Allorhodopirellula heiligendammensis: one gene and its partner. The protein of the gene in region 2 interacts with the protein of the main gene of each other region in a pairwise test. Links are inferred from orthologs where the notes say so. Each region holds a gene or a part of one and is shown on either strand. Other genes may lie near its edges.

The links.
Region 1: the proteins of ligA (region 2) and leuS interact in binary tests that used the Escherichia coli proteins (3 or more experiments, as listed by UniProt). The link is inferred for Allorhodopirellula heiligendammensis from one-to-one orthologs.

The regions. Positions count from the first base shown.
Region 1 is NZ_SJPU01000006.1:23,679-35,266, forward strand. What follows is about bases 3,335-6,818. They hold leuS (leucine--tRNA ligase), read right to left. Parts: upstream 6,430-6,818; coding sequence 3,535-6,429; downstream 3,335-3,534. Other genes in these bases: Poly21_RS27990 (hypothetical protein), read left to right, coding at 6,664-6,818. Outside these bases: Poly21_RS25115 (GNAT family N-acetyltransferase), read left to right, coding at 1-493; Poly21_RS25120 (Na+/H+ antiporter NhaC family protein), read right to left, coding at 695-2,344; Poly21_RS25125 (hypothetical protein), read right to left, coding at 2,377-3,306; more of Poly21_RS27990, read left to right, coding at 6,819-6,888; Poly21_RS25140 (leucine-rich repeat domain-containing protein), read right to left, coding at 7,290-8,132; Poly21_RS25145 (tetratricopeptide repeat protein), read right to left, coding at 8,531-11,588.
Region 2 is NZ_SJPU01000002.1:2,299,044-2,310,136, forward strand. What follows is about bases 1,230-4,218. They hold ligA (NAD-dependent DNA ligase LigA), read right to left. Parts: upstream 3,771-4,218; coding sequence 1,689-3,770; downstream 1,230-1,688. Other genes in these bases: Poly21_RS18680 (DUF1570 domain-containing protein), read right to left, coding at 1,230-1,507. In the rest of the region: ATP-dependent chaperone ClpB, read left to right, coding at 1-9; more of Poly21_RS18680, read right to left, coding at 1-1,229; glycogen debranching protein GlgX, read left to right, coding at 4,370-6,460; Poly21_RS18695 (glycogen/starch/alpha-glucan phosphorylase), read left to right, coding at 6,893-9,412; Poly21_RS18700 (phosphoesterase), read left to right, coding at 9,562-10,179; Poly21_RS18705 (asparagine synthase-related protein), read left to right, coding at 10,180-11,093. UniProt on the Escherichia coli protein: DNA ligase that catalyzes the formation of phosphodiester linkages between 5'-phosphoryl and 3'-hydroxyl groups in double-stranded DNA using NAD as a coenzyme and as the energy source for the reaction.

The DNA of each region.
Region 1 (11,588 bases), on a different replicon or contig from region 2:
GCATCTACACCATTGCCGCGAGATTATTGAGACCGACTGGGGGGCGATCATGCGCATCCAGAGCGAAGTCTATTATGAGTTCGCACCTGAGTCCGAGGTAGTGATGCGGTCCAAGTTAACGCAATCGCCTGCCACATGCTTCGTGGCCACGGGTAGCAACAACTTGGTTCATGCGTACTGTCTCGCCCATCCGTATCCCCCCGATCGCGTCGCGGTGCTGGGGAGGGTCAACTCAGAGCGATGGGCCCCTTCCGCAAATCTCTATGTTCATGATCTCGCCGTGCAACAGGGGTCCACAGGTCGCGGCGTCGCCCAAGCCCTGTTTCACCACCTGACTTCAGTCGCGTTGGCTCATGGGTATCGAACGATGTCTTTGGTCGCGGTGCAACAGGCCGCTGGATTTTGGGAGAGAATGGGCTTCCTCTCCTCAACGGCGGTCACGATCGACGAGTCCTACGCGTCAGGCGCCATCTTCATGACTCGCCAACTGTAGGTGCGCCTCGACCCCCATTCCCCGTCGAGTTCCCGTTTGCCTAGAAGAGAATCCTCTCGATTGTCATCTGGCTGGCCTTGATCGGCACATGGACAGCAGTTCTCGTAGATACCGTCCACCGAGACTTTTTTCGCGAGGACGTCGGTGATGGCGATTGGAAACATCGCGATTGAGACAAATCATGTGAGCAGATGCTACGCGTCACAACGGACGCTTGCCCCAATAGCGGACTGCGACGAACAAGCACAAAAGTCCAGCTCCGAGACATACCCACACAGGAACTCCGCAGGCCACCGGCAGAGTGCCGGTGATAATGCAGACAGCTCCTCCCAACAGGGCGTAAGGAATCTGCGTGCGGACGTGCAGAAGGTGGTCGCAGCCGCACGCACGGCTCGATAGGACGGTCGTGTCAGAAAGCGGTGAGCAGTGGTCACCGAAGATCGCGCCTGCCAGGACACTGCTGAAGGTGGCCAGGGCCAAAGGTGAATTGACAGCCATCTCGCCGACAGCGGGAGTCACGTTCGCTTGCATATCCAGCACCAGGCTGACGGCGATTGGTGTCACGATCGCCATCGTGCCCCAACTGGTCCCGGTAGCGAATGCAATTCCGCCGGCAAGCAAAAACACGCAGGTAGGTAGCAGACGCAAGTCAATCTGGTCACTCAGGACACTCGATAGGTAGCCGCCCGTATCGAGTGCCTCCCGACCGGTCATCGCCGAGAGTGCCCAGGCGAGCCATAGGACGGATATGGCTGGCATCATCTGCAATGCACCATCGAGCAGTCCCTGGCCGAGCCGAACGAACGACAGACGCGAGAGAACCAATGCAAGCACCGCGGCGACAACGAGTCCACTGCCGCCACCGATCACCAGAGCCAAATAGGAATCCCCTGAACCGATCACGTCGCCCGCCCACTGGAGTTGGCTCATGGCGGTGGAGTGGCTCAGCGTCAACTCGGCATCACGACTGCCGGTGATCATCAATGTGGCAAGTACAGCGATCAAACAAATGGCGATGGGACCGAGTGAGGCCGTCGCGTCCTGCCATGTTGAGAATCGTGACGTGGAGTCTTGGGTTTGGTGCTGCGTGTCATCGACAGCAACCGGCTCAGACACGTCGTTGGAACGCTTCCGGAGTTTCTCCAAGGCCTCCTGTTCAGCCACTCTCATGGGTCCAAAATCGCAGCCAGTCCGAGCGATGATGAACACCAAGGCCAATGCAAACCAAGGATAGAAGCGATAGGGAATGCTTTGGATGAAGAAATCAAATACCCGAATGGATGATGAATCAGCGTACGAGGATGCGTCGATCCCTGCTTGGAGATAACTCAGCTCTGTGGCCACCCAGGTGCTGACTAACGCCAGCCCCGCGACGGGGGCTGCGGTCGAGTCAACCAAATATGCGAGTTTTGCGCGGGAGAGACCGAATCGATCGGACGTCGACTGCATCGTGCCACCCACCAACAGGGTGTTCGCATAGTCATCAAAAAATACAGCCAGACCTGTCGCTGCGATCAGCGTCTGCACCCCCTTGCGATCCTTGACTCGCCGTGCCAGCTGAGCGATCGCGCGCCGCATCGATCCCGCCACTTCAATCACCCCCACCATCATGCCCAACAGCAAGGTGAACGCCAGCACCATGAGGTGGTCAGGATCGGTAATCGATCCCATGATGCGGTCGCTGAAAATCTGAAGCGTGTCCATCCCCCAGCTGCCATCTGGGGTCGCCCGAGCCAGCAGCCCGGCGCCTACCAGCACGCCTGCCGCCAGCGGCAGCAAGACCCGCCGCGTCAGCAGTGCCAACGCGATCGCGATCAAAGGCGGCAGTAAGCTGGCAAATCCGTAGTGCAACTGGACGTCCTAGAGAGTGCAATGGAGCTGGGTTAGCGGAGCGTCTCCAGTTCCATTCCCATCTTCACGTCAGTGGTCATCTGCTGTTTCTGACCCGCCATCTCCACGTCCATCGTGGACTTGCTGGCAATCGTTAGCGAGGACTGGACTGGAATCAAGGATCGCGTTTCGATCTGCGAGGTGCCTTGTCCATCGGTATCCAGCGATGCCAATTTCAAAATCGTTCCCGGGGGCAACGCGGGGTTCTTAATTTCCTGGGGTTCCGCACTTTGAGCGACATCGATTTTCATGGTAAAGCCGCCCGTGCCCAGCTTCACGATTTCATGCGTGGATGTTTGCACCATGTGCATTCCGTTGGCGACTAGCTTTTGCGTGACCTTCCACTTGGCACCCAGTCCAATCGGTTCACTCGGTACCGGTGAACTAATCCGATTCATCGACTCTTTCATGCCATCGAGCATCTGCTTCATCTGCGGTGCCATGCCTTCAGGGATATTAAAATCAGCTGATTTGGTTATCCCGCGATCGGTTACGTTCGCCGAGCCAGTGGCACCTACCAGTGACTTGATCATCTCTTTGAGCATCGGGGCCATGGGGGATGGATTGTTCGGATCGTCAATCACCTCGGCGCCGGTATAGATGAAGCTAAACGTAATATCACCGTCCTCACTGATGTTCTCGACGGTGGTATCGAACGTTACTTTTTGCGCTGGGATATCTTGAGCAGGCATCGCGTTGCCCGCGATGGACATCTTCATGTCGATCGAGATCGTCATGACAGCGGATTGTGTCTCGCCAACACGCGGTGCATAGCGGATGGGTTGGAGGGGAGCTTTGCCGGCATCGATCAGTTCAACCTTCACAGGTTCAGCTGAGTCGGCGGCTTGTGTTGCCGTCGCATTCGTCATCGAAGCGAGTAGTAGTAGTGGTAGTATCCAAAAGTTCGTGCGGCGTGTCATCATCAACAATCCCAAAAGTTTAACGGGAGGTGGGGGAGCCCAAAGGCGGAGTGGATGGCAATAGTCTACCACGACGGCATTGGAAGGGGCGATTGGACTGGAGCGATTGGACTGGGGCGATTGGTATCCGACTGACATCACAGCAGGTCAGACGAACATAGCCGGGCGGCTACGTCGTCGACCGACTATGCGGAAGCTCGCGAAAACGGAATACCGGACGATCCGGAGGACTCATTTGACGACGAGATTCACCATCCGGCCGGGCACCGCAATTTTCTTTACGACCTGTTTGCCATCGATTGCCAGGGTAACCAGTTCGCTCGCCATGGCGGCGGCGATCATTTGATCTTGGGTTGCGTCTGGTGAAACGTTGATCTTTGTTTTCAACTTCCCATTGAGTTGTACTGGGATTTCGATACTGGACTCCACCAACGCCGCCTCGTCCCATTGCGGCCATGGCTGCAGTGCGATGGACTCGTCATGGCCCAGCAGACGCCATAATTCTTCGCACAGGTGAGGCGCATAGGGATTGAGCAGGACCAGGAACGTTTCGATCGCCTCGCGGGGTCGGGTTTCGCTGCGTGTGAAGTGATTGGAGAATTCCATCATTTTCGCGATCGCAGTGTTGAAACTCATCGACTCGGTATCTTCGGTGACCTTGCGGATGGTCTGGTGCAGTACGCGTCGCTGATCTTCGTCACAAGGCGTGTCGACGACTGCATCGCTGACGCATAACTCGTCGGCTTTTTCATCGACGACCAAACGCCAAACCCGGTCGAGAAATCCGCGTACACCGCCAACGCCGTTCATGACCCAAGGTTTGGTCGCCTCCAGCGGTCCCATGAACATCTCGTAGAGTCGCAACGAATCGGCACCGAAATCGCGGACAACACCATCAGGGTTGACTACGTTGCCGCGAGTCTTGCTCATCTTGAAGGCGCGACTGTCGACTTTAATCGCTGGATCCGAGACTAAGACAAATCCTTCGCCCTTCTTCTGCACATCGCCTTCGGCAATTTTGACAGATTCCACGGCGCGCCCGTCCTTGTTTACCCGGTTGCCCTCGGCATCACGGCGAACGTGCTGCGTCGAAACTGGATTGCCATCCCCGTCGACATAGCCAGTGAACTCCACTTCGCCGAGGATCATGCCTTGATTGACGAGCCGTCCAAATGGTTCGGGGCAAGTGACGTATCCGCGATCATAGAGCACTTTGTGCCAGAATCGTGAGTAGAGCAGGTGCAATACGGCATGCTCGGCGCCGCCGACGTACAAATCAACTGGCATCCAGGCGCGTTCGAGTTCAGGATCAATCAGACGCTCACGATTGTGGGGATCGATGTAACGCAGATAGTACCAACACGATCCCGCCCACTGCGGCATCGTATTGGTCTCGCGGCGATATCGCTTGCCATCAAGCTCGACGATCAACCAATCGTCATCGGCCTTGGCCAACGGCGGTTCTGGCCGGCCGTGCGGTTTGAAATCTTCGAGTTCTGGAAGCGTGACGGGCAGTTGGTGTTCGGGAACGCCGCGTTTGATGCCGGTCGGATTACCTTCGTTGTCCAGCTCGTGCAAAATGGGAAATGGCTCACCCCAAAATCGCTGGCGACTGAACAGCCAATCCCGAAGTTTGTAATTGACGGCTTGACGTGCGAGACCCTGCTCAACCAGCGAAGATGTCAGATGTGATTTCACCTCGTCGGTGGTTTTGCCATCGTATTGCCCGCTATTGATTGCGACGCCCTCGGCCACGAAACATGCTCGGCCTGCGAGGATTTCCTCGCGTTGAGCATGTTCAGCTGGTGGATCGACCACTGCGATCACTGGCAGATCAAAGGCAACGGCGAATTCAAAATCGCGAATGTCATGCGCCGGCACCGCCATGATCGCGCCGGTTCCATATCCGGCCAAAACATAGTCGGCGACCCAGACGGGGATCGACCGCCCATCGGCCGGGTTGATCGCGTGGGTGCCGGTGAAGACCCCTGTCTTCTTGCGATCGCCCTCGGTGCGTTCGCGATCACTCTTAAACGAAGCCTGCTCGCGGTAGGCATCCACTTCGGCTTTGCGTTCGGGGCTCACCAGAAGATCGATTAAAGGATGTTCCGGCGAAACCACCATGTACGTGGCTCCAAATAGCGTATCGGGTCGCGTCGTGTACACACGCAGCGCATCACGACCGGGTTGGGTCGGGAATCCGTTGGCAGCCCGCTCGCGTTTCCAGGCCACATACGGTCCGCGCGCAGCGTCGTTTGCAGTTGCGTCAGACGCAGCATCGGTCGGGTGGGCGCCCGGCTGCAGGTAAAAGTCCACCTCCGCACCGGTACTGCGCCCGATCCAGTCTGATTGGAGCTTCTTGATGCCCGCAGGCCACTGCAAATCCTCGAGTCCATCAATCAGGCGCTCAGCGTAATCGGTGATTCGCAACATCCACTGCCTCAGCGGAATGCGTTTGACAGGATGACCTCCCACTTCGCTCTTGCCATCGACGACTTCTTCGTTGGCCAATACCGTGCCCAGTTTGGCGCACCAATTCACCAATGCGTCGTCCTGGTAAGCCAATCGTCGCGAGTCGCGGTACAGTTCGATCGCGCGCTCTCCTTGAGACTCGACCTCCGCCGGAATGGGTAACTCCGAAATCGGGCGGCCTTTCTGCCCTGTGGTATCGAACCACGTGTCGTAGAGCAACAGAAAAATCCACTGGGTCCAGCGAAAGTAGCCCTCGTCGGTCGTGGCCAAAACGCGGTTCCAGTCATAGCTGAATCCCAACATTTTCAGTTGACGAGTGAAGTTATCTATATTCCGCTGGGTTTGTACTCGCGGATGCTCCCCCGTTCGAATGGCATGCTCCTCGGCGGGCAGACCGAACGCATCAAAGCCCATCGGATGCAGTACGAATTCACCGCGGGCGCGGGCAAATCGCGAGACGATGTCCGTCGCGGTGTATCCTTCCGGGTGACCGACGTGCAACCCATCGCCACTCGGGTATGGAAACATATCGAGGACGTAACGCTTGACGACGTCGCCGGATGCGTCGGAGAGGTCGGGCGTGGCAAAAGTTTGATTGGTTTCCCAATACGCTTGCCAGCGGGGTTCGATCTCGTTGGGGTTGTAGCGGACCATAACTTGTCTAAAGAGAAGTGTCGGAAAAAGGTTCGGTGAAAGATCGTTGCGGGTCGAATTAGAATCGCCTCACCGAGAAACGACAACGTGAAAGAGCCGCAGGCGCAATAAAAAAGCGGCCGACATCCGAAAATGTCGCCCGCTTTTCTTAGATCGCTCTAGCTTGGGGTCAATCCAGTACGGATTAGTAGCAGCAAGGAGCGGGAGTTGCGCAAGGGTCGCAGCAGCTGCGAGATGCTTTGTGAGCAGCGCACTTGGCCTTCAGGCGTGCGAACAGACCGCAGCGAGGTGCAGGCTCGCAGCAAACTGGTGCTGGCTCAGGACAGCAAACAGGTGCTGGCTCGGGGCAGCATACTGGTGCTGGTGCTGGCTCGGGGCAGCAAACAGGTGCTGGCTCAGGGCAGCAAACTGGTTCCGGAGCTGGGCAGCAGGTTGGTGCTGGAGCTGGGCAGCAAGTAGGTTGGGCACAAGCCGAACGCTTCTTGTGGAAAAAGCCGGCTTCGGCTTGAGGAGCAACAACGCTGCCAACAACGGCGAGCAAAGCAACTGCCAGGATCGTACGAATCATCGAATTCTCACCAAAATGGGGGGATGGGGTAATGCTCGTCGCTCGACGAGGCAATTTGGGGAGAGTTTAAGACTTGAAAGCATTGCGTCAACTAGGCGAAATATTCCGATGTTAACAAGTTAGCCATAATTGCCCATTCTATGGAGGGGATTCCTACATCGCCAAATTTTGTGAATTTTCTATCGCCGCACAGTGATATCCGCCGGAGCCGAAGGACTTTGGGGGCTCACGACGGACGGCGCCCTCGAGCGGCAGCCTGCTCACGACAGGCGGTGTCATCGTTCGACGATGGTCAGTGCGAATGCAAGTTGGGGTCGCGGTCGTGATGTGCTTGATCGACATGCACGTGGAGTTGGGGATGATGCTGGAAAAGCCAATCCCAACCCGCCTCGGTGACTTCGCAATCGTCCAAATACAGAGAGTCCAAATGCGGCAGACTCGCGAGCGTCTGCAGTCCCTCGTCAGTGACGGGCACGCCGATCAGGTGCAGCCCCCGCAGTGATTTCAGCTCGGCAATCGCTGTGCAGGCCTCATTGCCAAGTCGGGGTGAGCCCAGTCGAAGTTGCGTTAAGGCAGTTACTTTTTTTAGAGATTCAATCCCCTTGGAGCTCACTTGACACTGCGGCAGATTGAGCAGCCATAGTTTTTCGCAGCCCACCAACGCGGCGACACCTGCATCGGTGATCGGTGAGTGCCGCAGACGCAGTTGTTCCAACCCTGGCAGTTTGGCTAATGCGGTGAGCCCTTCGTCGGTCACCACACCTTGGTCGGCAACTACCGTGTCGAGACCGGTCAGCAGCTGCACCGGCAAATCCTGCAACATGCCATCAGAGATTGGGACGTCGGCGAATAGCAAACGTGTTGAATCACCCGCGACGACGTTGGCAACTTGCGCTGCGAAGTCGGGGTGCCCCTGTCCGCTATCGATACTTTCTTCACCAGTGGCCCCCGTGACGTCGACTGCGGACTCACTCTGACGCCGCAGGAAACTTCCCATGACAAAGACACAGGCCACGATCACGATTAAACCCACGATCAATCCTTTGGGGCTCCAGCGACGGCGTCGGGAGCCAGTTGGACGAGAGTCTGCATCGATTTTGGAGGTGACGGTATGCGTGTCGGGTGGTGATGTCACTGGTTTGAATGGCGACGGGTTCATGAGCGGCGGGATGCCCACACGGTGAGGGCTGTAGACACACAATAACTACAATTCAATGAATTCGTAACGCGGCGCCCATTCGTCGCGCGGGATTTCAGTCTGCAACTGCTAGTTTGCAAGCGGCGAAAAACGGAGGTCAGGTTGGTGGACGGTGCACCGGGGCGCCCAACATCGAACACCCCGGTGCAGCTAAGGATTTCGTTGGGAAACTGAACTGCCGAGAAGATTGACCCAGTAATCTTCGCGACAGGATACGCATTTCCGTCAGCAGAGCTGATCGAGAAGCAATTCCCGCAAATCAACGACTCAACAACGAAAACCAAATGTGTGTGGTTCGGAATTCAAAGTGAGGTATCAATTGCGAGGATGGGCTGTCAACGCGACTTTGAAAGTTTCTGCTCAAATCTTTTGACCTGCTCGTGCAAATGCCACTGACCGGGATCATCGATCACGCAGCTTCGTTCAATCTGGGCAGCCTCATCGAAATTGCCTCGGCGGGCTAATATCTCGGCAAGCGTGTCACGATAGATCGCACTATCGGGCTCGAAACGGACGGCATGTCGGGATAACCGCAGGGCATCGTCCAGCTCGATGTTATTGACGGCGGCGCCCCAGGCGACGTTATTCGCGATGACAGCATCGACTGGAAAGGTTTTTAGATGGATATCAGCAGCCTGGATCATGCGTTTCAATTCGGCAGCAGCGAGATCCTCCAAACCCAGTTCACTCAGTCTCGGCAAAATTGACTCTGCGGTCGTAATATCCATCGCATCGAGTTGTCGCAGTCGATCGAGCAGTTGCCGCACCGTTTGGGCAGCTGCCGCTGGCGGTTTCGCAGCCGTTTGCGAGAGGGCCAGTTCCAGTTTTTCACGCGCGAACAAGCGAGGGAAAACGAGATAGAGCTGCGGCCGCAGACTGATGCGATCGAGCGTCTGAACGAAGGCGATATCGACCCATGTGATCGCTTGGTGGCGCAGCTCCAGGTCGCGGGCGCTGAGGTCGCCGATCGATGGGGCGTCTACCGCCGATTCCGTCGTCTCAAGTCTGGAAGCAGTCGCTCTCAGGACGAACCCCTGATATTTTCTCGCTATATCGAACATTGACTGCGTCTCGTCAAATGTCAGAGCCGTCATCACCAATGTTGAGCGGTAAACCTGATCTGCGATCTGCCACTGGCCAAGATCGGCGAGCACGTCCGCGATCTGTTGCCGCATATCGGTCGATGGGGTGCATGCCATGGCCCGTAACTGCCGTAGAAGTTCCTCGGCGGTTCGCTGATCGCCCACATCGCGAGCGGCCCGCCACTGTTCGCCGACGGCCGTCACGGCAGTAATCACGTCATCGCGAAAGCGTGGATTCCCCTCGCTCGTCGACATGGCCACCGCATTCCAAATGACTTCGTAGAGGTCACCACTGATCGCGCTGGGGCCACTGAGTCGGTACTCTTTTGCCAGCGTCAGGGCGCCTTTAAGGTCGCCACTACTGGATAGCCGTTGTAGAAACGGTTCGGCTAGATCAGGCCGACCGTGGGCTGCAAACAACTCGCTCCAAACGTCCACGCTCGGCCGAAAATAGACATGCAGATCGGGTTCGTCGGCGACGCGGTGACGGAGGGTACCATCGCGGAGGCTGCGGGCCAGTTCGGAAACCAAATCAGCGTGTCGGCGCCGATCAACATCGTCGGCACGGGCGATTTCGCAGGCGATCTGAAATGCCTCGATCGTCGTCGCTTGAGGACGTTGCATTTGCACAAACCGTTGCAAAATGGCCAACACCTGATAATTATCGTTGACGGTGATTTGGCTTATCGCATTGCGACTAATAATCGTTGATTCTGTTTCCCAGTCGCGCATCCCCAATCGGATCATCCAATCCGAATGTGTGGTCCATAGCAGTGACAACAAGACATAGTCGCGAATTAGGTATGTCGACGAGCTTTGCGGCCGTTTGACGCGCAAGTCCGGCAGTGATAAACGGTCGGCGATACGCCACGCCGCGTCATCTCGATTAACGCCATCGAGTAACCGAATCAATGTGAATAGTTTTTCAATCTCCGGGGCAACTCCTGTCTCCGCTGAGGCACCGGCCTCAGCCACACGCAGGGCGTCACCTGAGTTGGATGCGTCAAATAACTCTCGTTGGGCGGCGATCGCCTCATCAATCCAAGTCTCCAGTTGTGTATCGATTTGGTCAACGGGAAAGCCTAGTCGATCAAACGCGTCCGCGTTGCGTGAAGCGTTAGCAGCGATCATCGCGGCCGCGGCGGGATCATCCCTTCCGATGACGCTGAGCCCAGCATCGATTTCACCGTGGATCAACAGCGTACGCCATGCCAGCGCGCGGGCATCGGCAACCGCAGACGCGCCATTTTCGTCATCACCGAGAGCTTTTAGATTCGCGGTCAAACCGGCCACCGCTTGCGCCCGAATATCCATCTCAAGACCGCGGTCGGCAGCGATCAAGGCGGCAGCCCAGTGACCAATTGCGTCTTCGTGGTAGCGGGCAAGTTTGTCGGCGAGGTCATACGTTGGTGCCGCATCCGAGTCGGCGTCGCCTGCCGCGTCGATGAGTTGCGAAGCGGCATATTCACATTCACGAGCAGACTGGGATGCGGCGGATGCCATCGGCAGCCACTGGGACGTCAGCATTTGCACGGAGCGGACGAGCGTTTGCTGGCGTGGGGCGAATTCGGCGAACACGGCATCATTCTGTTCCATGTTACGGCTTTGGTCTGCCGCCCGCGCCGCCTCCATGGCTGCGTTTACCTCACCGGCTAGGAGGTTCAGCAAAACCTGGGTGCGCTGAGTCAAAATGCTATCCCAATTCTTAGCGGACTCCGGCAATCGCATCTCGGCGACTGGTTCGTCGGACGTCGCGAACAATTTCGCCCAATCGTGGCGACTCACGGCCATTGCCGAGGTGCTACTCGCAGCATCAAGGAAATCTAAGAAGGACTTGGGCGTCTTGGATCGCACCGCGGCCCGCGCGTAGATCGGAAACCGTTGATCGAGCGTGATGCTCACACGCGCTGAAATCGATTCAAAGTCGAGCGTGCCATAGGATTCGTGCATGGCAATTGTCGCAGCGGCAAATTGCCCAGCTTCGAGTAAGTGTTCGATCGCCTCAATGGGCGCGAGGGCGGCAAGTTGGTGAGCGAGTTCAGGAGGTGTGTCCGACAAAATACCTCTTTGCCAGCGGCCAAGTATCCACCGCGCCCGCTCCGCCGTCTCCGGGTCGTCATCGCGGGCTGCCACGATGATCGCCTCTCGATATTTGTCTCGATCACGCCATAGCTCCAGGGTTGAGCGACGTCGCAGCGAGAACTCTTCGCTCCCGAGGGGACGCGAAGCCTCGTTCGCCACCACTCCAGCCACAGAAACCTGTTCGGGGGTACCCGTGGACTCGACTTCGTCGGATGCAAAGGCACACGCT
Region 2 (11,093 bases):
AGCGAGTAGGTCCGGTTCCACCGGCCCGGTTCTCGGCCAAGCGTTCCATATCTGTTCGTAGCGTGCGCATGTAGCGTCGCCATTCCATTTCGAGCTTGGTCCGATCCCCAAAACATTCATCGAAAACGGAAAGCAAATTTTCGGATCGCTCTTTCAAAATCGCAGCAGTCATGTCGCCCTCGTGTTCCTCCAACTGCCCCACTTTCTTGTAGTATTGCATGAGTTCCATGAAGTGCTCGTTGAAAAGAAAATGAGTTAGGGCCCACGCTTGACCGTACGCGGGTAGCTGGTCGCCGAGGGCCGTTTCGACCAGGAACCCCAGATCCGAGACAATGAATTCGAGGCTGCCACGATGCGGGTCGCCCTCCAGCACGCGGTAGTAACTGATCCGACTCGAATCGACCACACCCACACCGCTCCATTTGGCGAGTTTGGCGGACTCGAAATAGGACGCCATCCCTTCGTGGACCCAGCGTACGAAAGCACCGTCCCGGGGGAAGACGCCGGTATTGGCAGCGAGATGATGGATCGCTTCATGCGAAACGGTGGACACATCTTCGCTCTCGCGGGTGATGTCAATCAGCAGCTCGATCGTCTTGGCAAACCGGATCAACTGACCGGCACCGGGACCGCGAGCCTGCTTGGCAGTCTCTCGCAACTTCACGAGCTGGCGGTCGAGCTCCATCAGGACTTGAAATTCCTCGGACGTGCCGGAGTCGTAGAACATCGAGATGTTCTCTTTGGGCAGGTAAAAACCAGCTGTCTGTTTCAGCGAGCCACCGAGTCTGCGTTCCATCTGCATGAAATCGGCTTGCCGGCTAAACAGAACCACTTCCAAGGGTTGGTTTGGGGGTCGCAGAAAGACGCCTTCAAAGGCAAACGTCAATAAGTAGGATTCGTATACCTTTTCGAGTAGCTCCAGCCGCATCTCGGCCCGCGTTTTGTGGGTCACCTCGTCGGTGGCCGTGTTCGCATCATGCAGTAGCAGGAAGTGTTTGCTGCGGGTTGCGACCATGCGATCGCTACCGACAAACTGTCGAGCGTGCTGTTCGACTTCGGGATTGTCAGGGACCGAATGATTGATGTATCGCATCAAGTCCGCGAGCTTGACGAGCCGTTCGTCGCTGGAGTCAATCTTCCACGCCACGCTCAACAGGGACTTGGACTCTTCGAGCATGCCGTTCTTGAGCGCCCACTTGGCTAGCTCCAGAACCTCGTTGACATCGCCCAATTTGCGGACTTCACGAAGTCGCTTGGCATAGACGCTCTGCGGCGTCGGGCTCTTGAGAACCTGAATGTCCTGTGCACTGAAATGCAGTGAACCGCGAGGATGCTGGTGCGTCACGTTCCCGCCCGCGTGGTAAGTCACCGAGCCCTCAAGTAACAATTGCAGGGATGTGCCGGGCAATTGATAGACGGTGTAATCAGCTTGGCCGGTTGAGCTGAGCTCAGGTAACAGCAGACAAAGAACAACAGCAACGCTGCAAAAAACGGCGGGGCGCGGCATGATTCATGGCCCTTGAAAAAGAATCTTGGCAGTTATCGATTGGCGTTACAGCTTGAACGATGGCATGCACGTTTTGAACTCAATAGAGCACCCAACATCGTCAACTGGCTAGTCATATCGGATGGGGGCAGACGCTTTCGGCTCGTAGTGCCAAGCGATAATTCAGCCCTTCAGCCAATCGCTACAGCGACTCGTATCGTGCGCGGAATTCGTCCTCGCTGATGACTTCGACGCCGAGACTCTCGGCCTTGTTCCGTTTGCTGCCAGCTTTTTCTCCCGCGATCAGGAAATCAGTATTCTTGCTGACGCTGCTCGCCGCCCGCCCACCAAGTTCTTCAATCCGCGCCTTAATTTGGTCGCGGGTGTAGTGGGAGAGCGTCCCAGTGGCGACGACTATCTTGCCCGCTAGCGGTAGGTTGTCCTGGTCAACCGCCGTCACCTGCGGCTCAGGTTCACTCAGAACAACGCCGGCGGACTGCAGATCCGCGAGCACCTGCCCGCCGTGATTGCTATGCAGGAAGCCAGTGAGGCTCTCCGCGATTCGTTCACCGATTTCGTGGATGGACGCAATCTCCTCAGCCGTCGCCGCTTGCAACTGCGCGAGGGTCCAGTACTTGGCGGTGATCAACTTTGCCACTCGAGGTCCAACATGCCGAATGCTGATCGATGCCAACACCCGAGCGAGTCCGCGAGTCCGGCTGGCATCGATTCCGGCCACTAAATTCTCTGCGTTTTTACGACCGAATTGGACGTTGATCATCTCGTCGGCTTTACCTTTTCGCTGACGAGGCCATGTCAATTCCGCGAGCGTGTCGGTATCGAGGCGATACAGATCAGCGAACGAGGCCACCAGATTCCTTTGCAGCAATAGATCGACCACTTCTTCGCCCAACCCATCTATATCCATCCCTGCGCGGCTGCCGAAATAGACTAACCGTTGACGGAGTTGTGCCGGGCAGAGCGGATTGGTGCAGCGAATGTAGACACCGCCTTCGTCACGCGTCAGCGGTTCGGCGCACTCGGGGCATGCGGTTGGAAACTCGTACACCGGCAGTTCGTCGGTGCGGAGATGTTTCTCCACACGCACGACCTTGGGGATGATTTTACCCGCTTTTTCAACGACAACGAGATCGCCCACGCGAACATCCAGACGCTCGATCTCGTCAGCGTTATGCAGAGAGGCACGCGACACAGTCGTGCCGGCAATGTCCACCGGTGTCAGATATGCCACCGGGGTAATCGTGCCTGTCTTACCGACTTGCACCTCGATCGCTTCGAGACGCGTGGTGGCTTCGTAACGCTCAAATTTGTAGGCGATGACCCAGCGTGGACTCTTGCTGCGTACGCCCAATGTCTCCCGTTGAGCAAACGAATCGATTTTGAACACGATACCATCAACTTCGAAAGGCAGGTCGGGCATCCCTTCTTCGAGCTTTGCGACGGCGTCGAGGGCTTCCTCGATTGACTCCAGCCGCACGACATTGGGCGTGGCGGGAACGCCCATGCGCCGCACCCAGTCGAGGAACTCCATATGATTGTTGGCATCAACGCCCATCAGCTCACCGCTGCCGTGACAGAAAAATCGCAGTTTGCGGGCGGCGGCAATCTTGGGGTCGAGGAGCCGAATCGTGCCAGCGGTCACATTGCGCGTGTTCTTGTACGGCTCGGCGCCGGCCTCGGCTTGTCGCACATTCAGATCGGCGAGATCGGCATCGGTCATGTAAATCTCGCCGCGAAGTTCGGCCACGGCGGGTGGATGTTCGGTTTCGAGTCTCAGGGGCAAATCCCGAATGGTGCGGACATTGTGGGTGATGTCGTCACCCAAGACGCCGTTTCCCCGCGTCAGCGCCAGGGCGAGGTGCCCGTCTTCGTAACGAATCGACCCCGCGACCCCATCAATTTTGTACTCCATTACCCAGACCACTGCGTCACCCTCGGCGAGCGAGGGAGCTAGCGACTTTTCGATACGCTGCATGGCCGCCCGCAATTCTGTGCGGCTATAGGTATTGTCAATCGAAAGCATGGGCGCGCGATGTTCGACCGACACCAGATGCTCAACGACGTCGCCCCCCACCCGCTGGGTTGGTGAATCAGAAGCGGCAAATTCAGGGTGATCCTGCTCCAATCCGACGAGCTCTGCCAGGAGTTGGTCGTACTGCAGATCCGAAATTTCCGGCGCGGCGTCCTGGTAGTAAAGCCGGTCGTGATAGCGAATTTGCTCGACGAGCTGATCGATCCGCTGTTGAATTGAATGGTCCGTCATCGTGACTAAAATGCCCAATCTTTACGAGTACTTGACGAGAACGCTCATCGTCTGCTGGAAATCTTACCCGCGAGTGGCCAACCGCGGGGAGGTAATTCCCCACTAGGGGTAATTTAGGGACGGCAGTGGCGATACCCGCCGAAACAAGTGAATTCGTGCTCGGTTTCGTCCGCCTGTGCAGATAAGATGCGATTCTTCAGACATTTTCACTTTTCCTTCTAACAAGGAGATCGTTTCCGAGTTTTCGGATGACTTTGCTCATCCGAGCGAGGTTCCCCTGACAGTCGACCCCCACTACTGGTACCTGACGGGATCGATCATCCCCATCGAGTTGCGGGAGTGGTTTATCCGTCACGGCTCTCATGAATTACCTGGAATGAGCCGATTGCCTTATTGGAGCGCACGGTCGCCCCGCGTGCCGATTTTGCGGTATCGCCGGACGATTCTGCGGCTTTGACTGGGACCGGGTGGTAGGGTTCACCTGACGACTGGAACCTAACCGGACAGCCGGCGTGATGATTGCCAACGACACTGGGTTCGCGTGGCAAGCAGACGCGTTTGGCCGTTCCGATCTGAATGACTCAAGGAGCGATCTTTCAATGCTGATGCGACAACCGTGCCCTGAACTACAATTTGCCTACGCACCTCCATTCGGGGCGACGCCGACGGCAACCGGTACCCAATTCTCTGTGTTCAGCCGTTCGGCAACCGAAATGCGATTGTTGCTGTACAACAAAGTTAACGATCGCGAACCGGCTGAAATCATCGATTTCGATCGCGATACCGACCGCTGGGGAGACGTCTGGAGTCTGCAGGTTCCCGGAATGGAGGCCGGCGGGCTCTACCATTTCCAAGCCAGCGGCCCATGGGAGCCAGAGAACGGACATCGTTTCGACGCCTCGGCGCGTTTGATCGACCCGTATGCGCAGGCCCTGGCGGGCACCTACCAAACCGGTAAAGACGGATTGATTCGTCCGCCGAAGTGCGTCGTCGTCGACCACTCCTTCGACTGGGAGGGCGACCGGCATCTCCGTCGCGACATGAGCGAGACGATCATTTACGAGATGCACGTCAAAGGTTTCACGAAGAGTCGGACCGCCAAGGTGAAGGCGCCGGGTAGTTATCTCGGTGTCATCGAGAAGATTCCGTACCTGAAATCGCTCGGTATTACGGCCGTTGAATTGATGCCGGTACATGAATTCCCGATTCTTGAACCGCACGGAAAAAAACTCGAACGCCCGAACTACTGGGGATATGACCCCATGGCGTTCTTTGCACCTCACCGCGGGTACGCCCACGGAAAGACGCCAGCGGCGCAGGTCAACGAGTTCAAACAGATGGTCAAGGCGTTGCATCAGGCTGGCATCGAAGTCATCCTCGACGTGGTTTTCAACCATACCTGTGAAGGCAACGAAAACGGGCCGACTCTGTCGTTCAAAGGTCTGGAGAACCAGGTTTACTACATTCTCAGCGAAGGCCAGCACTACTGCAATTACAGCGGCTGCGGCAATACGCTCAATGGTAATCATCCCGTCGTCCGTGAAATGATCTTCCACTGTTTGCGGCACTGGGTGCACAACTACCATGTCGATGGATTCCGATTCGACCTAGCCAGCATCTTCAGTCGTGACCGCACCGGCAATTTGATTTCTAACCCACCCATCGTGGAATTGATCGCCGAGGACCCGATGCTAGCGGATACCAAGATCATTGCCGAAGCCTGGGATGCCGCTGGCGCCTATCAAGTCGGCAGTTTCGGCAACCATCGTTGGGCCGAATGGAACGGTCGCTATCGAGACGATGCACGCGGCTTTTGGCGCGGTGATGGTGGCACGCTTGGCCCGCTCGCAACACGCCTGGCGGGTAGTAGTGACCTTTACGAACACGCCGGTCGACCGCCTTTTTGCAGCATCAACTTCATCACCAGCCACGATGGCTTCACGATGAACGATTTGGTCTCGTATAAAGAGAAGCACAACGAGGCCAACAACGAAAACAACTGTGACGGCGACAACCATAACACGAGTGACAACTACGGCGTCGAAGGCCCGACTCGCAAGAAGGCAATCGCCACGATTCGCTCTCAGCAAATCCGAAATATGCTCGCCACGCTATTGGTCAGCCAAGGTGTCCCAATGATCGTCAGCGGTGACGAAGTGCGCCGCACGCAGAAAGGTAACAACAACGCCTACTGCCAAGACAACGACATCTCGTGGTTTGACTGGCGGCTGGTCGAACGGAATGCGGACTTAGCCCGTTTCGTCAGTGCGATGATCGAGTTCCGTAAGAACCAGCCGACGATCCGGAGAAAAGAATACCTCACTGGTCGTCCGATCGACGGCCGCAAAGTCCCCGATGTGTCATGGTATGGCATCAAAGGCAATCCGTTGCACTGGGACCAAGGCATGCTGGCGATGACCGCTTACATCGCCGCCCCCAGTCGCGCTGACGATCCCGAAGGACTTGGCCGCGATTTGATCATTATGTTCAACAGCACGGGCGACAATCTCGACTTCGAACTGCCTTCGATCGGACGCGGCGTCGTGTGGAACCTATTCGCCGACACGGCCGCGATTCCACCCAAGGATATCTTTCCGGACATTGACGGCCCGGTCGCTCCGAGCAACCGCATTATCGACATGCCACGGCACTCCATGAAGATTTACGTCTGCAACGCGCAATTGACGTGAAGCCAGACCGCAGGTGTTTCTTCATTAAGAGCGCGGATCGTCCCGGAGAGGCTGTGAGTTTCTACAATCCGGGCGCCCGTTTGGCTGGGGAGGTAGCGGAAGTCTTGAAGACTTCCGGCCTTCCTGCCGGCAATGCCGCATCGCCGCAACTCGCCATGAGTTCAACGACGACAACTCACCGCCTCTGAGGACGCGTGATCCCGCTGCAATCGCGTTTTTTTGCCCGGTTGCTACTGTTTCCGTCCTTAACCGCAAGCCGCCCTCTCGTGATCAAACCGGCCCTTGCGCACCGGTCGCATAAGATGCGACGTTGGCGTGGCAATCAGATCCCTCTATACTCCAACCGTATCCATAGGGCGGTCCATGTCCAGGGGGGACGCATCTCTCGTCTCACCCAGACCTCTTTACTTTCTCTACGAAAGCACTACGCACATGTCCAACACGCTCACCAATTCAGCTTCGGCAAAGTCGAAACCAGCCTCTAAGCAGCCACTCTCGTTGGGCGAGCTCGATCTTCCGACCGCTGTCCGCCGACATTTAACAGTCACGCTGGGCCACTTCGACGATGGCCAAACGCCCGGCAACGAATCGGATCAACGATACCTGTATCGCGCCTTAGCAATTTCAGTGCGTGACCGCTTGGTGCCGGAGTGGCAGCAGACATTGCGTCGAATGCGAGAGAGCGACGACCGCAAGGTGTACTACCTATCTCTGGAATTTTTGATCGGCCGTTCGCTCACCAACGCCGTTCAGAACCTCGATCTGGACGACGAAACACGCGCCGCCATGCATGCCTACGGGATGGAGATGGAGGACGTTGCTGACCGAGAACTCGATGCGGGCTTGGGCAATGGTGGCTTGGGACGGCTCGCTGCCTGTTTCCTTGACAGTTGTGCGAACCTGCAACTCCCTGTGGTTGGCTACGGCATCCGCTACGAATACGGCATGTTCCACCAGCGTATTGAAGATGGACGCCAAGTCGAAGATCCCGATCACTGGCTCCGCGACGGCAACCCCTGGGAAATCGTTCGCGCTGAGAGCAGTCGGCGAATCCGGTTCTATGGTCGCACCGAACAGTATCCCAACGATCAAGGGAAGATGTGCCAGCGGCTGGTTGATACGCACGATGTGCTCGCCGTGCCATTTGACATGCCCATTCCAGGTTATCGCAATGAAACCGTCAACACGCTGCGTCTATGGAAAGCGTCGACGACGGACGTGTTTGATCTCGCTGAATTCAACGCGGGCAGTTACACCGAAGCCGTCGCGACAAAAAACAATGCCGAACAGATTTCGATGGTGCTGTACCCGAACGATGCCAGCGAAAACGGAAAGGAATTGCGTCTGAAGCAACAGTACTTCCTCGTTTCAGCATCGCTCCAGGACGTCATCGACCGGTGGGTAAAGAAGTATGGCGAAGACTTCTCGCAGTTCGGCCAAAAGAACTGCTTCCAACTCAACGACACCCACCCGGCTTGCGCTGTGCCCGAATTGATGCGGTTGCTGCTCGACGAGCACGGCCTGGAGTGGGACGAAGCGTGGGACGTGACCACGCGGTGCATGGCCTACACCAACCACACGCTGCTGCCTGAGGCACTTGAGCGTTGGTCGGTGGGACTATTCAGTCGATTGCTGCCTCGATTGCTCGAGATCATTTACGAGATCAATGCTCGGTTCCTCAAACTCGTCGACCAGCAGTGGCCGGGTGATGTCGGCATGCGGCGTGAGATGTCGTTGATCGAAGAAAGCGATAACCCGCACATTCGGATGGCGTATCTGGCCATCGTCGGCAGTTTCTCCGTCAATGGTGTCGCTGGATTGCATACCCAGTTACTTGAGAGTGGCTTGTTCAAGAACTTCGCCCAACTTTGGCCACGCAAGTTCAATAACAAGACCAATGGTGTCACTCAACGACGCTGGCTCGCTCACTGCAATCCCGGTCTACGAGACCTACTCAACGAAACTATTGGTGATGGCTGGCAAACCGATCTGACCAAGATCAAAGAACTTGCGCCGCTGGCGACCGATGCGACCTTCCGCCAGCGCTGGCAGTCGATCAAGCTCGACAACAAGAAACGTTTGTCTGAACTGGTCGCTGAAACCACGGGCGTCGACTTCGATACATCGTTTATGTTTGATGTTCAAGTCAAACGGATTCACGAGTACAAACGCCAACTGCTCAACGTGTTACACGTCATCCACCTTTACGATCGCATCCAACGCGGCGAGACCACCGGCATGGCTCCGCGCTGCGTGCTGATCGGTGGAAAGGCAGCACCGGGATACCACGTAGCAAAATTGATCGTCAAATTGATCAACGACGTCGCAGGAGTAGTCAATGCGGATCCGAAGTGCCGCGATCTGCTGCGAATGGTGTTCTTCCCGAACTACCGTGTCTCGTCAATGGAGGTGATCTGCCCAGCGACGGAGTTGTCTGAACAGATTTCGACGGCAGGCAAAGAGGCATCCGGTACCGGAAACATGAAATTCATGATGAACGGAGCGCTCACAATTGGCACACTCGATGGTGCCAATATCGAGATTCGCGAGAATGCCGGCGATGAAAACTTCTTCTTGTTTGGCCTCGACGCGCCAGAAGTCGTCGAAACGAAGAAAGACTATCGGCCCAACGATATTATCGCAGCGGATCCGGATATCGCCCGGTTGATGAGTATCCTCGAAAGCGGAACATTCAATCGAAATAACCCTGGCCTGTATGATTTGCTGACCGGTGGACTGCGGAGCCCGCACGATCCGTGGGTCACGATTGCCGATTTGCGAAGCTACATTGACGCGCAGGTCGAAGTGAGTAACACCTACCAAGACACGGCAAAATGGAATGAAATGAGCATTCTCAATACCGCCGGAAGCGGATGGTTCAGTAGTGACCGTACGATCGCGCAATACGCCCAAGACATCTGGGACGTCCGCGCGTTGCCGCCACTGAAATAGGTACCGATCCAACGCACGCAGCAGGCAGAGTTTTTCAGCCACGGTGATATCACACCTGTGGCGTCAGCCTCAGGAAAACTCACGCGTTTGGGTTGTTAAGAAAACACCTGCCGCTCGCCCAAGAAATCTTCCCCCCTTGAAAAACACCCATGTCTGAAGAACACGTCCTGGTCGTGCCCGCCGACCTCATTTCCTCACTGGGACATCTCGAGGGATTCGAGGTCGATGTCGATCGGTTTCTGATGCCGATCCTCGCCAGTGACCAGCTTTCGTATCGGCCCCGAGCGGCGATGGAATTGGACCCAAGTTTCAAGCAGCTGATCCCTTACGTTGTGATGCAGTGGACCGATCCAGCGGACGGACTCGTTCGCGTCTTTACGTACACACGCGGCGGGGGCTCGGGCGAATCTCGATTGCACGCTAAGCGAAGCATCGGTGTGGGCGGCCACATCAGCCGCGAGGACGCCGCAGGCGATGAAGATCCCTATCTAACAGGCATGCGCCGCGAGCTCGATGAAGAAGTAACGATCCAGTGCGACTACGTCGACCAGCGAGAAGGCTTGCTGTACGATCCCAGCAACGAAGTCGGCCGCGTGCACCTGGGCGTGATCCATCGCTTCACACTCGATCACCCTCAGGTGACTAGCAACGAAGCGGAACTGGCGGACGGAGAGTTTCTGACGATCGCCCAGTTACGAACCCAATATGATGCGTTGGAAACATGGAGTCAGTTGTGTCTGGATGCCTTGTTCCCGGAGACCCGCTAAATGCCTACTCAACAAACGATCGACCGGCTCGTCAATTTGATGGATCCGGACGCCAACGTCCTCCTCAATGAAACCGCCACATCGGCGGCAGAGATCGTGCGAGGCGGTGACCGTGAACGCATCTCTAAAATCGAAGGTCAGTTCGCGATCTGTGAAAAAGACGGTCGCACCGTGCGGATGGTGCGGACGATCGGACGACCGATGCGTTACTTCATGGCCAAACTCAAAGCCGGACCGTGCTTGGTCGTCGCTGAACGCATCGATGAAATCGCCGCCTGGCTCCAGCGTGAAGGTTTGCGCGATCAGTTTGACCCTTCCTACACGCGCATGGTGCCGGCCCACTACTTAATCGAGCTACAACTCGTCGGATGTCCTGATCCGAATCCGGTCCATCAACGTTTCTTCACGCCCGAGCGGAACCGCTTGCCCGCGGACGTCCCCGCGATCGGTCACGAATACATCACGCGTTTAGCGCGGGTTTGCGATGCATGGCTGGATCGCATCGGTGAAACTGAGCCCATTGGTGTTTTGTTTTCCGGGGGCATTGATAGCGGTGCGGTGCTGTGCGTGCTCTATGATTTGATGCTGCGACGCGGCCAGGCCCCCACGCGTCTAAAAGCATTCTCGCTGGCCGTTGACGGCCATGCACAGGATTTCAAACAGGCCGCTGAGTTCGTCAACAAGTGCGGTTTTCCCGAACTCCTCGAAGTCGTTGAAGTACCTGAGGAGCAGGTCAGTTGGCGGCGAGCGATTGAACTGGTCGAGGACTACAAACCGCTCGACATCCAATCTGCGACCTTCGCAGCCGCACTCGTTGAAGCGATTCGGCAACGGTATCCCGACTGGCGATGGCTGGTCGATGGCGATGGCGGAGATGAAAACCTCAAGGATTACCTGATCGAGGACAACCCTGA